Regions from separate parts of the Streptomyces sp. NPDC041968 genome, predicted to be linked through region 2. Evidence: riboswitches for the same ligand, from Rfam matches in the RefSeq annotation. Region 2 holds a riboswitch; each other region holds the start of a gene.
What was found. Region 2 has a riboswitch for cyclic di-AMP ahead of ACZ6EG_RS08145 (M23 family metallopeptidase). Riboswitches for the same ligand answer to the same signal wherever they lie in the genome.
Positions count from the first base shown of each region.

Region 1: it holds a riboswitch for cyclic di-AMP, as region 2 does, so the genes downstream of both, ACZ6EG_RS18745 (M23 family metallopeptidase) here and ACZ6EG_RS08145 (M23 family metallopeptidase) in region 2, are expected to answer to the same signal.
Region 3: it holds a riboswitch for cyclic di-AMP, as region 2 does, so the genes downstream of both, ACZ6EG_RS28380 (transglycosylase family protein) here and ACZ6EG_RS08145 (M23 family metallopeptidase) in region 2, are expected to answer to the same signal.

Region 1 is NZ_JBVJCB010000007.1:162,358-166,913, reverse strand. It holds gene ACZ6EG_RS18750 (SGNH/GDSL hydrolase family protein) at 1-782, opposite strand, end outside; gene ACZ6EG_RS18745 (M23 family metallopeptidase) at 1,032-2,000, opposite strand; cyclic di-AMP (ydaO/yuaA leader) riboswitch at 2,005-2,167, opposite strand; gene ACZ6EG_RS18740 (tyrosine-protein phosphatase) at 2,587-3,384, shown strand; gene ACZ6EG_RS18735 (DUF6126 family protein) at 3,393-3,515, opposite strand; gene ACZ6EG_RS18730 (helix-turn-helix domain-containing protein) at 3,512-4,150, opposite strand; gene ACZ6EG_RS18725 (aspartate aminotransferase family protein) at 4,215-4,556, opposite strand, start outside.
Region 2 is NZ_JBVJCB010000003.1:16,505-21,060, forward strand. It holds gene ACZ6EG_RS08135 (PrsW family intramembrane metalloprotease) at 1-550, shown strand, start outside; gene ACZ6EG_RS08140 (aldo/keto reductase) at 594-1,538, opposite strand; gene ACZ6EG_RS08145 (M23 family metallopeptidase) at 1,671-2,705, opposite strand; cyclic di-AMP (ydaO/yuaA leader) riboswitch at 2,716-2,873, opposite strand; gene ACZ6EG_RS08150 (PP2C family protein-serine/threonine phosphatase) at 3,098-4,330, opposite strand; tRNA gene ACZ6EG_RS08155 (tRNA-Met) at 4,491-4,556, opposite strand, start outside.
Region 3 is NZ_JBVJCB010000013.1:86,652-91,207, reverse strand. It holds gene ACZ6EG_RS28390 (cytochrome P450 family protein) at 1-677, shown strand, start outside; gene ACZ6EG_RS28385 (transglycosylase family protein) at 820-1,839, shown strand; cyclic di-AMP (ydaO/yuaA leader) riboswitch at 2,022-2,188, shown strand; gene ACZ6EG_RS28380 (transglycosylase family protein) at 2,192-2,923, shown strand; gene eno (phosphopyruvate hydratase) at 3,203-4,483, shown strand.

The sequences.
Region 1 (4,556 bases), on a different contig from region 2:
GCCACCGTCGCGATCCGCCCCCTGATGTCCTCCGCCGAGAGCGTCCCCTTGGCGATCACGTGGTCGCCCGAGGACTCGCCGCGCAGCCGGCGGCCGATCCACGGGACCAGGAACTCGCGGGCCCAGTGGACGTCGTCCCGGCGGACGTCCAGGGTGCCGCGCGGCGGCAGCGGCGGCCAGGGCTGGTCGGGGTCGGCCGGGACGGGCAGGCCGAGGATCTGGCCCGCGCGCAGCGCCACGCGCGTGTGGCCCTCCGGCGACAGGTGCAGCCGGTCGGCGTCCCACGCCCTGCGGTCCTGCACGGTCCGGAGCGACCACAGGTCGAGCACGGGGCAGCCGTACCGGTCGGCGATGGCCCGGACGTGCCCGTTGTACGTGGCGATCTTGCCGCGCAGGCGCCTGAGGACGGGCACCCCGCGGGTGTCGAAGCCGGTCGTCACCAGCACCGTGCCGGCCGCGGCGGTCAGCGCGGCCACCGCCCGCTCGAACCGCTCGGCCACCTCGTCGGGGTCGGTGCCGGGCCGGATGATGTCGTTGCCGCCCGCACAGAACGAGACCAGGTCGGGGGCGAGTTCGACGGCCCGCGGCACCTGCTCGGCCACGATCCGGTCGAGCAGCCTGCCGCGTACGGCGAGGTTCGTGTACGTGAAGTCGCCCTCGGGGCGCCGGTCCGCGAGCAGTACCGCGAACCGGTCGGCCCAGCCGACGAACGACCCGTCGGGGCCCCGGTCTCCGACGCCCTCGGTGAAGCTGTCCCCCACCGCCACGTACGACCCGATCACTGTTCCGTTGTCACTCTTCGAATCGTCTGCCACATCGGCCCATGATTCACCTTCGAATGTGACCTACGCGACCGTAGGAAGGGGTTGACGGGCGGTGAGAAAGACCACGCCTAAAGTGTTCGCCAATTCAGGAATACGCCCGGTCCGGATACACCGCGACCGGATACACCGCGACCGGATACACCGAAGGCCGGACCCGGGGATCGGGGTCCGGCCTTCGGTGGCGCGGGAGGGCGCGTCAGTTCCTCGTCAGAGGGAGACGCCGTGGGAGCGCAGGTACGCGACCGGGTCCACGTCCGAGCCGTAGTCCGGGGTGGTGCGGATCTCGAAGTGCAGGTGCGGGCCGGTCACGTTGCCGGTGGCACCCGAGAGGCCGACCTGCTGACCCGCCGTCACGGACTGACCGGCGGAGACGGAGAGGGAGGACAGGTGGGCGTACTGGGCGTAGTGGCCGTCGGCGAGCTGGATGACGACCTGGTTGCCGTACGCGCCGCCCCAGCCCGCGGAGACGACGGTGCCCGCGCCGACGGCCTTGAGGGAGGTGCCGGTCGGGACGACGAAGTCCGTGCCGGTGTGGTAGCCGCTGGACCACATGCTGCCGGTCTGGTGGTACGGGGTGCCCAGGGTGCCGCTCGGGACGGGCGAGACGAAGCCGCTGCCGGCGGACTGGGTGCTCGTGTCCGAGGAGTCCGAGGAGTCGGCGGAGCTCTTCGCGGCGTCCGAGGCCTTCTCGGCCGGCTCGGCCTTCGCGGGGGCCGGCTTCTCGGCCGCGGCGGGCTTCTCGGCGGCCGGCTTCTCCGACGGGGCGGAGGAGGACGGGGCCGAGGACTGGGCGGCCCGGCCGTCGACGGCGAGCTTCAGGCCGGGGTGGATCAGCGACGGGTCCGAACCGACGGCCTCGCGGTTGTCCGCGTAGAGCTTCTTCCAGCCGCCGTCGACGTCCTGCTCGTCGGCGATCTTCGAGAGGTAGTCACCGCTCTTCACGGTGTACGTCCGCGCGTCCCCGTTCTTCTCCGCGCCGGCGGCCTTCTTCGCCGGCGCGGAGACGGACTGCACGGACTGCACGGGCTTCTCGGAAGCGGACTGCGCGGGAGCGGCGTGGGCCCCGGCGGCGCCCATCAGCGGGAGCGCGAGCGCGGCGCCACCGGTTCCGGCGACGGCGATGGCGCGGGTCAGGCGCATGGCCCTGGTACGGCGGTGCTTACCCTTGGCGGGCATGGCGAATTCCTCTCCGGCGCCTGCGAGGTGAGCTGTCGGGTGCGAGCTGGAGATGCCCGGCCGCGTCGGGACGCGGCTTTACCCCAAGCCGTTCCGGGAACCGGAACAGGCAGTTCTACCTGTGGGTCCCCCGCTCCTGCCGTGTACGGGTAGGTCGATGAGTGCGGGCTCCGGTCGGCGGCAGGATTAGGCGTCCGTCCGGATCGGTGGTGAACGTAAGCGACCAGGACGCGCAGCGACAAGCGACGGGTTGCGTCGACCGGTGTTCCAAATGATCCTTTATGGGAATCGCCGGTCACCCTCCGTCGAAGCGCGCCACGTCGACTCGGGTAAAGGTCCTTGAAAACCGGCCGCATTACGTGGACATGACGGGCAACGCACCGTCACGGATATGACGCTGCTCACGCGCCGCACCTCCAGCCCCTTTTATTTCCGCGCCAGTTGGAACCAATGCGCCAATACGGACAGAAGGCGCAGATACTCCCCTGTCGGACGTCCCGGCCACCAAAGGCGCGGGACCGTGCCGTATCTTCGAGTGAAGCCCGGCGGCGAGCAGCGCCGACGGGGCGGAGTGGGAGGAGCCCCCGTGACGCAGCAGGTCCCGTCGACCGAACCCGAGCTGGCCGGTGTGCGCAACTTCCGTGACGTGGGCGGCCTGCCGACCGTGGACGGACGGCGGGTGCGACAGGGAGTGCTGTTCCGCAGCGGTCACCTGGCACACGCCACCGGAGGGGACGCCGCGTTCCTGGCCTCACTGGGCCTGCACACGATCTTCGACTTCCGCAACGCGGCCGACCAGAAGCTCGAAGGGCCGGACATCGAGCTGCCGGGCGTGCGCAATGTCAACCTGCCGCTGAGCGACCCGGCCGACGGTGCCGAGTTCTGGAAGATGGTCCGCGACGGCGACCTGGACCAGCTCCGCGAAATCCTGGCCGGCGACAAGGGCGCCGAGCGGATGATCGGCTCCTACCGCCTGATCATCAAGGAGCGCACGGCGGAGCACTCACGGGTGCTGCACGCGCTCGCCGAGGACAGCGTCCCGGCCCTGATGCACTGCGCGGCCGGCAAGGACCGCGCGGGGCTGTCGATCGCGATCACCCTCCTCGCCCTGGGCGTCGAGCGGGACGCCATCGTCGAGGACTACCTGAAGTCGAACGCCACGCACCGCCGCTACAAGGTGCGTCGCAGCAGCTCCGCCGCCTCCGCCTACTCCCCCGAGGTCATGGAGCTGCTCAGCCCCCTGTTCGACGCGCGCGCCGAGTACCTCGCGGCGGCCCTGGAGACTGTCGAGCAGACCTGGGGCGGAGTCGACGCCTACCTGGAGCAGGGCCTGCGGATCACTCCGGAGACCCGGGAGCGGCTGCGCGAGCGGATGCTGGACTGAGGGGTCGCTCACCGGCTGCCGGCCCCCACCTCGAAGAGCAGGTAGATGAAGGCCGCGAAGAGGTGCCCCACCACGAGGTAGATGAAGAGCCGCACCCACACGGCCCGCGGAAACCTGTCCTGCATCTTCATGGCATCTCTCCAGGGGTGGGGTGGGGCGGCGTGGTGGCCGGTCCCAGGCAGAGCGCCGCCGACGGGCTCTGCAGCAGCGTGTGGACGAAGAGCAGCTCGACCCCGTCGGCGTCCTGGGCGGCGATCCGGTGCGGGGTCAGCGAGTCGAAGTGCGCGCTGTCGCCCGGACCGAGCAGGTGCACGGTCTCCCCGAGGCGCAGCCGCAGCCTGCCCCGCAGCACGTGGAGCCACTCCTCACCGGGGTGCACCCGCACGATGTCGCCCTGCGACCCGTGCGGCACGCGGACCCGCAGGGCCTGCATACCCCGGCCGGACCCACCGGCCTGCCAGTACGTCCAGCCGCCGGCGGACGTCGGCTCCATCGCCTCGGCGCGCACGACGGCGTCCCGGTCCGCGGCCGTCTCGCCGAGCAGTTCCGAGACGGTCGTACCGTAGACACGGGCGAGGGAGAGCAGCATCGGCAGCGAGGGCTGACGCTGCCCGGTCTCCAGCCGGGAGAGGTGGGCGGGCGACAGCCCGGCGGCACGGGCCGCCGCCTCCAGGGTGAGGGCGGCCCGCCGCCGCAGCTCGCGCAGCCGGGGTGCGACGGCGGCGACCGATCCCTCGGCCGGGTCCGTCGCCTCGGAGGAGTTCATGCTCCCATTCAGCCCGACGATTGCCTCACGGACAAATTTGTTGCCTGTGAGGCAAAAACCGGGCTCAGCGGTTGGCCACCGCCTGCCGGACCAGGGTCTTGCCGAAGTCCCACATCAGGCCTCCGCCGTTGTGCGCGTCCTCCATCACCTCGGTGAAGGCGTCGACGAACCGGTCCGCGTCCGAGGTGTCGATGATCAGCGGCGGAATCAGCTTGATCACCTCCAGGTGGTCGCCGGACACCTGGGTGAGGATCCTGTGCCGCTGCAACAACGGCACCACCACCATCTGTGCGAACAGCCCCTTCCTGGCCGCCTGCAGCATCGTCCAGCGGCTGCGCAGCCTGAGTGACCTGGGACGGCCGAACTCGATGCCGATCATCAGCCCCCGGCCGCGCACGTCGGCGAG
Region 2 (4,556 bases):
CGCGGCCTTCATGGTCCCGTCCTTCGGACTGCTGACCTGGCTGGCGATCTGGACCCGGCAGCGCGAACTGGGCGCCGTGCGTGCCGAGCTGCCCGTGTACGTCCTAGCCGGATGGCTGTCGCCCGGGGAACCGCACGCGCTCGGTTCGATGCGCGCCCGCCGTATCGCCCGGCAGCACGCGCGCCGGCACGCCGGGAAGGAGGCGGCGCGGACGGTGGCGCGGTACGAGGCGTACGCGACCTCGCTGGCGTTCCTGCGGCACCGCGGGCGCCGGGGCAGGGTGAGCGCCGATTTCGCCGTACGGGAGCGGGAGCTGCTGGAGGCCCTGTGGCAGCGGCGCGCCGTGGCCCGCCCGGCGCTGGACTACGCGGCCCGGGCCACCGCGCCGCCCCCACCGCCCTGGCCGGGCTGCGCGACGTACGGGGCCTATCCCGGCCGCGGGCCCTACGGGTACGCCCCCGCCGCACCGCTCCTCGCGCCCTCCCCGGGCCAGTACCACGCCCCTCACGGCCACCTTCCGTACGCCCCGCCCCACCCCCACCGCGGGTAGCCCCGGTCCGCCCCACCGGCCGCGGTCCCCGGGGATCCGGCCGTCAGAGCGACGCCTGCTCCAGCCGGGCGACCTCGTCCGGGGTGAGGGACAGCTCGGCCACCCCCAGCAGCGCCGGGAGCTGCTCGACCGTGCGGGCGGAGGCGATCGGTGCGGCCACCGTCGGCTGCGCGGCCAGCCAGGCCAGGGCGACCGTGGCGACGGGAGCGTCGTGGGCCTCGGCGATCTCGTCCAGGGCCGCCAGGACCCGCCGGCCCCGCTCGGTCTCCAGGTGCTTCGCCGCGCCGCCCGCACGGGGGCTGTCGACGGCCGACCCGGCCCGGTACTTGCCGGTGAGGAATCCGGAGGCGAGGGAGTAGTACGGCACGGCGGCCAGGCCGGCCCGCTCCGCGAGGTCGCGCAGCCCGCCCTCGTAGGTGTCCCGCGAGACCAGGTTGTAGTGGGGCTGGAGCGCAACGTACCGGGCGAGGCCCTCGCGGTCGGAGAACTCCAGGGACGCCGCGAGCCGCTCGGCGGAGATGTTGGAGGCGGCGATGTGCCGGACCTTGCCCGCCCGCACCAGCTCGTCGAGCGCCCCGACGATCTCCTGTACCGGCACCTCGGGCTTGTCGAAGTGGGTGTAGTAGAGGTCGATGTGGTCGGTGCCCAGGCGGCGCAGCGAGGCGTCGGCCGCCGCCTTGATGTTCGCGGCGGACAGGCCCGGGTACTCGGGGTGCTGGCTGACCTTGGTGGCGAGGACGACGTCACCGCGGTTGCCGCGGGAGGCGAGCCACTTGCCGACGATGGTCTCGGACTCCCCGCCGCTGTTGCCGTCGACCCACGCGGAGTACGAGTCGGCGGTGTCGACGAAGTTGCCGCCCGCGGCCGTGTAGGCGTCCAGGACGGCGAAGGAGGTGTCCTGGTCGGCGGTCCAGCCGAAGACGTTGCCACCGAGGGCGAGGGGGAAGACCTCGAGGTCAGAGGAGCCGAGCTTGCGCAGAGAAGTCATGTCCTGCGTCAACGGCCACGACGGAGCCGGTGATTCCGGGAGCGGGGCAAAAATCCCGCAAACCGGCAGCCCTGGCGTCGGGGGGTCGCCGTCAGGGCCGCCGGGGACCGGCGGGGCCGTGCACGGCGTCGGTCAGGGGGTCAGGCCCTTGCTCTGCAGCCAGGCCATCGGGTCGATCCCGCCGCCGTCGCTGGTGTGGACCTCCATGTGGAGGTGGGCCCCGGTCACGTTGCCGGTGGCGCCGACGCGGCCGATGACGTCACCGGTGGTGACCTTCTGGCCGACGCTGACGCTGATCGACGACTGGTGGGCGTACCAGATCTCGGTGCCGTCATCGAGGGTCAGCACGGTCTTGTAGCCGTAGGAGCCCTCGTAGCCGGCCGACGTGATGGTGCCGCTGTGCACCGCCTTGAGCAGCGTGCCGGTGGGCGCGGCGAAGTCGAGGCCGGTGTGGTAGCCGGAGGACCAGTAGGCGCCGGCCTGGCCGAAGCTGGAGGAGATCGTGTACGAGGAGGTCGGCAGGGTGTACTGCTTGGCCAGCTTCGCGAGCCGCTCGGCCTCGGCCTTCTTCGCGGCCTCCTCCTCCGCCTTCTTCTTGGCGGCGGCAGCCTTGGCCTCGGCCTCCTTCTCCGCCTTGGCGGCGGCTTCCGCGGCCTTCTTCTCGGCGGCGGCCGCGGCCTCGGCGGCGGCCTTGGTCTCGACCTGGGCCTGCTGCTGCTCGGCCTGCGCCATGATCCGGGCCCGCAGCGTCTCACCGGCGTCGGAGGCGCCCTCCGCGGTGTCGGCGGTCGCGGCCACGCCGATGCCGCTGAGCGGGGCGGTGGAACCCTGCGGCTCCGGCTCCTCGTCGTCCGAGATGAGCGAGCCGACGTTGGGCAGGTCGGGCATGGAGATGGACACCGGCGGCTTGCCGGTCTGCGCGCTGGCCATGCCGCCCGCGCCGACCGCGGCTATGACACCGACGCCGAGGACGGTGGAGCTGCGGGCGAGTCCGCCGCGCTGCTTGGCGACGCGGTGCCGGCCGCGCACGGGGCGGATGGAGTCCGCGGTGGGATTCCACTCCTCCCAGGGGCCCTCTTCGGTGCGGTGGCCGTCGTAGCCGAAGGTGTCGGTGTCGTGCGCGCTGGGCACGAACGGGGCCTCGGGGGCAGGCCGGTTGGACGCCACGTGGGCGTACTCCTTTCCTTCCTTCCGCCTACCGGGTTAGCTGACGGGTTCGGAGCAGGAAGGTCTCCTACGCGCGTATATCCGCCGTGTCTCCACGGCGTCGTACGAGCGATTCACCCCAAGGTGGTGGTTCCCCGGTTCCCTCGCGGGATTCGGCGCGTGCGCACGGAGCCGCCTTCTGTGACGGCTGGGACGACCGCGCTGCGTTATCGAACGTTAATAGACGCGGGGCCGGGATTCCAAGCTGTTCCTCTTGATCATTAACGAATCCGGACGAGACATACGCCTCATGACCGGTGAAATCCGGGCGAGTTGACCGCCCCTCAGTATTCCCCTTCACGCCACGCGTTTCTGACGGTATGTCAGTCGTTATGCGCAGGGCGCTCGCCAGATCACCGTTCGTGACAATGATCAAGGTCTTCGCGCGCGGGACGGCGTACGGCGAGCAGTGCCATGTCGTCCGCCATCCCGCCCCCGGAGTGCCGGCGCACGTCCTCGGCGAGGGCGGCGAGCAGCTTCCCCGGGTGCCGGAAGACGCAGCCGGCGAGCCGTTCGTGCGGGTCGTAGAACTCGCCCCGCGCGTCCCGGGCTTCGGACAGGCCGTCGGTGTGCAGCAGCAGCGTGGCTCCGCCCGGGAAGGCGTCCTCCTGGGCCCGGTCGGGCCACACGCCCAGCTCGCCCATCCCGAGCGGCAGCGCCGGCTCCCGGGCGGGGAGCGGACGCAGGGTGCCGTCGGCGTACAGCAGCAGCGGGGGCGGGTGACCTCGGTTCACGATCCGCACGACCCCGTCGCCGTGCGGGAGTTCGGCGAGGACGGCGGTGGTGAACCCCTCGAAGGCGTCCAGTCCGTTGCGCCGGGTGCCCTCGCGCGCCAGCGCCCGCTCCAGGCGCTGGGCCACCGCCTCGAGGGTGGCCTCCTGCTCGGCGGCCTCGCGGAAGGCGCCGATCACGACGGCGACGGCGGCCACCGCGCCCATGCCCTTGCCGCGCACGTCCCCGACGATGAGCCGGACGCCGCGCGCGCTGTCCTGCACCGCGTACAGGTCCCCACCGATGAACGCGTCGGCCTGCGCGGCTTCGTAGCAGGCGGCGATCTCGAAGCCGCCGATCCGTTCGGCGGGCTCGGGCAGCACGGCACGCTGGGCGGCCTCGGCGATCTCGCGGACGCTGACGAGGCGCTCACCGGTGCGGCGGACGAAGGCGTTGACGAAGACCGCGAGGGCGGCGACCGTCGCGATGGTGATCAACTCCGTGAGGGAGTCGACGTAGTGGGCGACGCCCTTGCTCAGTTGCAGCCCGACGACGGCGGCGACCACGGCGACGCCGGTGAGCGCCGTGCCCCGCCGCGAGTAGAGGGGGGCGGCGACCAGCGGCGCGGCCGTGTAGAGCGGGCCGGCCGTGAAGTATCTCGGGGTGAAGATGTCGTACAGGATGGCGACGACGATGAGCACGACCGGGAGCAGGCGCACCAGGCGGCGCCCGTACGGGGTCCGCGGCGGCCGTTCGGCCGGGGTGGGCGGCGCCATCGCCTCGGTGCCGAGGCCCGGATCGGGCGCGGGGTCGCCGGGGAGCCGGCCGCCGGCCCTGGCGTACGCTCCCTCGTCGTCCACGTGACCTGGCCGCACCACTCGTCTCCCGCCGCCCCGAACCTCCGCGCCGCTTGCCGTCCCGTCTCCAGGTTTCCCGGATCGGGGGCGGGCGGCGAGCCGTGAGGGCCGACCGGGTGAACGCACCTGAACGCACCGAAGGCCGGAATCCTCAAGGGATTCCGGCCTTCGGTTTCAGTAGCGGGGACAGGATTTGAACCTGCGACCTCTGGGTTATGAGCCCAGCGAGCTACCGAGCTGCTCC
Region 3 (4,556 bases), on a different contig from region 2:
CGGCGCTGACACCCGAGCCCGAACCCGGTGAGGACCTCATCTCCGGCCTCATCCGCGCCTCCGACCACGGCGAGCACCTCACCGAGAACGAGGCCGCGGCCATGGCCTTCATCCTGCTCTTCGCGGGATTCGAGACCACCGTGAACCTGGTGGGCAACGGCACGTACGCCCTGCTCACGCACCCGGAGCAGCGGGCCCGTCTCCAGTCGTCCCTGGCCGACGGCGAACGCGCCCTGCTGGAGACCGGGGTGGAGGAACTGCTGCGGTACGACGGCCCGGTGGAGCTGGCCACGTGGCGCTTCGCCACCCGGCCGCTCACCATCGGCGGGCAGGACATCGCGGCGGGCGACCCCGTCCTCGTCGTCCTCGCCGCCGCCGACCGGGACCCGGAGCGGTTCACGGACCCGGACACCCTGGACCTCTCCCGCCGGGACAGTCAGCACCTCGGGTACGGCCACGGCATCCACTACTGCCTGGGCGCCCCGCTCGCCCGGCTGGAGGGGCAGACCGCGCTCGCCACGCTCCTGACCCGCCTGCCGGACCTGAGCCTGGCCGCCGACCCGGCCGAACTGCGCTGGCGCGGCGGGCTCATCATGCGAGGTCTGCGCACCCTGCCCGTGTCGTTCACACCGGTCGCGCCGAAGAACGGGAGCGTTGCGTCGCCTTCGCAAAAGTGACACGCGCTCAACTTTGTGATCTTCACGTGATCTGCGCGGCATGAACTTGTGACAAGCGATCATCTGCCTATACGTTCACGGATCAACGTGGCCCCCAGTCTCACGGCCGCGCGATCCCCGCTGTCTCGTGAAAGGTCGTCGCATGCTCTCCGGGAACGGTCGTCACCGCCGCCCCCGCCAGGCACCCGCCCTGGTCGTCGCCGCCGGAGTGACGGGCTCCGCCATCGCGATCCCGCTTCTCGGCGCCACCGGCGCGCACGCGGCCGACGGGGCGAACTGGGACCGGGTCGCCGAGTGCGAGACCGGCGGCGCCTGGAGCCAGAGCAGCGGCAACGGCTACTACGGCGGGCTGCAGCTGTCCCAGGACGTCTGGGAGCAGTACGGCGGCCTGGAGTACGCGTCGAGCGCCGATCAGGCCAGCCGCTCCCAGCAGATAAGAATCGCCGAGAAGTTGCGTGCGGACCAGGGCATCGCCGCCTGGCCGACCTGTGGTCTGCTCGCGGGCCTGGGCAACGACTCGGGTTCGCCGGCCGGCGGTACGGGTGCGGCGGAGGAGGGTTCGGCGCAGGGGTCGGACGATGCGGGGACGCCGACGGCGCCCCGGTCGACCGCGGCGTCCGGTACCGGGTCGTCCGGCTCGTCCGACGAGTCCGAGCGGGCCTCCGGGGTCTCGCCTTCGTCCCCGCCCCCGGCCGCGCCTGACTCCCCGTCGGCCGAACCGGACGAAACGGCCAAGGCCGACACAACGCCCGGAACCAGCCCCTCCGCGACTGCCGACCCGCAGGAGTCCGACAGGTCGTCCACAGCCACCACCAAGGATGACGAAACGGACAAGGCGGGCCAGCGTGCGGGCTCTTCGGCCCTCACCGACACCGCGGGGTCCGGCGCCGGCAAGCACCGCGGCGACCGCGCCGAGGAGGGCCGCGGGTCCGACGCGTCGGGGCGGCACGCCTCGCGCGGTGAGGGTGAGGCGCGAGAGGTCGTCGACGGCTCGTACACCGTCCGTTCCGGCGACAGTCTCTGGGGCATCGCCGACTCCCTTGAGCTCGACGGCGGGTGGCGCTCGCTGTACGTCGGCAACGAGGAGGTCGTCGGCGCCGACCCGGACCACATCCTGCCCGGTCAGACGCTCACGGTCGGGTGCGAATCGGGCCAAAAGTAGGGGGAGTTCACGTCACGGTTCGGGGCCTATGTCCGATTTGGATCACGTGAGACATAGCTCTCAGAAGCCGTGATCGTCTTTGAAAATCCGGCGAGCGCGTGTCTACGGTCATGGTCGCTCGCCATCGCGGGCCCCGGCTGCCGCAACGCCGAATCCTGCCAGCGGCCGTCCGGGAACAGTCGTCGCGTCAAGCGCCGCAGGCAGGAGCGGGGGACCCAAGGTAAGTGCCGCACCGGGCAGTCGAGCCGGAGCGGCTAGGGGTGGAGCCGAGTTCCGCGAGGAACCCGGCCGGGCAACTCAACCGGCCCGAACCCGACAGCTCACCTCGCAGGCGTCGGTGAGGGGATCAACCATGCTGTTTTCCGGCAAGGGCAAGCACCGTCGCCCGTCCAAGGCCACCCGAGTCATCGCCGTCGCCGGTGTCACCGGTGCCGCCGTCGCCGCCCCGCTGATGGCGGCCGGCAACGCCTCCGCCGCCACCGCCTCCGAGTGGGACGCCGTCGCCCAGTGCGAGTCCGGCGGCAACTGGTCCATCAACACCGGCAACGGTTACTACGGCGGTCTGCAGTTCTCCGCCTCCACCTGGGCCGGCTACGGCGGTACGCAGTACGCCGCGACCGCCGACCAGGCGAGCAAGTCGCAGCAGATCGAGATCGCCGAGAAGGTGCTCGCGGGCCAGGGCAAGGGTGCCTGGCCGGTCTGCGGCACCGGCCTGTCGGGCGCCGCGTACACCGGTGGCGGCTCCACCGAGAGCCAGGACAGCGGTTCCGCGCAGGGCTCCGGCAGCTCCGAGAGCCAGAGCAGCGGCTCCACCGCCGACCGCTCCACCGAGCAGAAGGCCTCCCGCTCCGAGGAGCGCCCGGCCGCCGAGAAGCCGGCCGAGAAGAAGACCGTCACCACCCCGACCGGCAAGAAGGTCGAGAAGGGCGACGGCGAGTACAAGGTCGTCAAGGGCGACACCCTCAGCTCGATCGCCGAGGAGCACGACGTCAAGGGCGGCTGGGCGAAGCTGTTCAAGCTGAACGACGACATCGTCGACGAGGCCGACCTGATCTACCCGGGCCAGCAGCTGCACCTGAAGTAAGCGGCCCCGCCTGCTCCCGTCCCGGCGCGTGTTCCCCCGTACGCGCCGGGACGGGTTTTTCACGCCCCCGTCCCGCCCGCACCGCCCTCCCCGGGACCGCGGGTGTTTCCGGAAACGTCTTTGTTCCGTTCGGAAACAATTTACTCTCGGTTCTGTCCAGCGGGTGGGCGATCGGCTGGCCGATCGCCCGGAGCCGGTTAGGCTCGGTCCCGCAGAGCCGCTGCGGTCCTGTGGACCCGCGCGTCACACCGAAGCGTCACATTGAAGAAGGAGATGCTCGTGCCGTCCATCGACGTCGTCGTAGCCCGGGAAATCCTGGACTCCCGAGGCAACCCCACGGTCGAGGTCGAGGTCGGCCTCGACGACGGCAGCACGGGTCGTGCCGCCGTTCCCTCCGGCGCCTCCACCGGCGCCTTCGAGGCCATCGAACTCCGTGACGGCGACCCGGCCCGTTACCTGGGCAAGGGCGTCGAGAAGGCCGTCCTGGCCGTCATCGAGCAGATCGGCCCGGAGCTGGTCGGCTACGACGCCACCGAGCAGCGCCTGATCGACCAGGCCATGTTCGACCTGGACGCCACCGACAACAAGGGCTCGCTGGGCGCCAACGCCATCCTCGGCGTCTCCCTCGCCGTCGCCCACGCCGCGTCCGAGGCCAGCGACCTGCCGCTCTTCCGCTACCTGGGCGGCCCCAACGCGCACCTGCTGCCGGTGCCGATGATGAACATCCTGAACGGCGGCTCGCACGCCGACTCCAACGTGGACATCCAGGAGTTCATGATCGCCCCGATCGGCGCGGAGTCCTTCTCCGAGGCCCTGCGCTGGGGCGCCGAGGTCTACCACACGCTGAAGAAGGTCCTGAAGAACAAGGGCCTGGCCACCGGCCTCGGCGACGAGGGCGGCTTCGCCCCGAACCTCGGCTCCAACCGCGAGGCCCTCGACCTGATCCTCGAGGCGATCAAGGAGGCCGGCTACACCCCCGGCGAGCAGATCGCCCTGGCGCTCGACGTCGCCGCGTCCGAGTTCTACAAGGACGGCTCCTACGCCTTCGAGGGCAAGAACCGCACCGCCGCCGAGATGACCGAGTACTACGCCGAGCTGGTCGAGGCGTACCCGCTGGTCTCCATCGAGGACCCGCTGTTCGAGGACGACTGGGACGGCTGGAACACCATCACCGCCCAGCTCGGCGACAAGGTGCAGCTCGTCGGCGACGACCTGTTCGTCACCAACCCGGAGCGCCTGGCCCGCGGCATCGAGGAGAACTCGGCCAACGCCCTGCTCGTCAAGGTGAACCAGATCGGCTCGCTGACCGAGACCCTGGACGCCGTCGAGCTGGCCCAGCGCAACGGCTTCAAGTGCATGATGTCCCACCGCTCCGGCGAGACCGAGGACGTCACCATCGCCGACCTGGCCGTCGCCACCAACTGCGGCCAGATCAAGACCGGTGCCCCGGCCCGCTCCGAGCGCGTCGCCAAGTACAACCAGCTGCTGCGCATCGAGGAGATCCTCGACGACGCCGCGGTGTACGCCGGCCGCAGCGCGTTCCCCCGCTTCAAGGGCTGACCCGCCCCGTAAGAGGCGGCGTCGTACGTACGTCCCCGTACTCGGTCCCGTACCGTGTGCGGGGACGTACGCA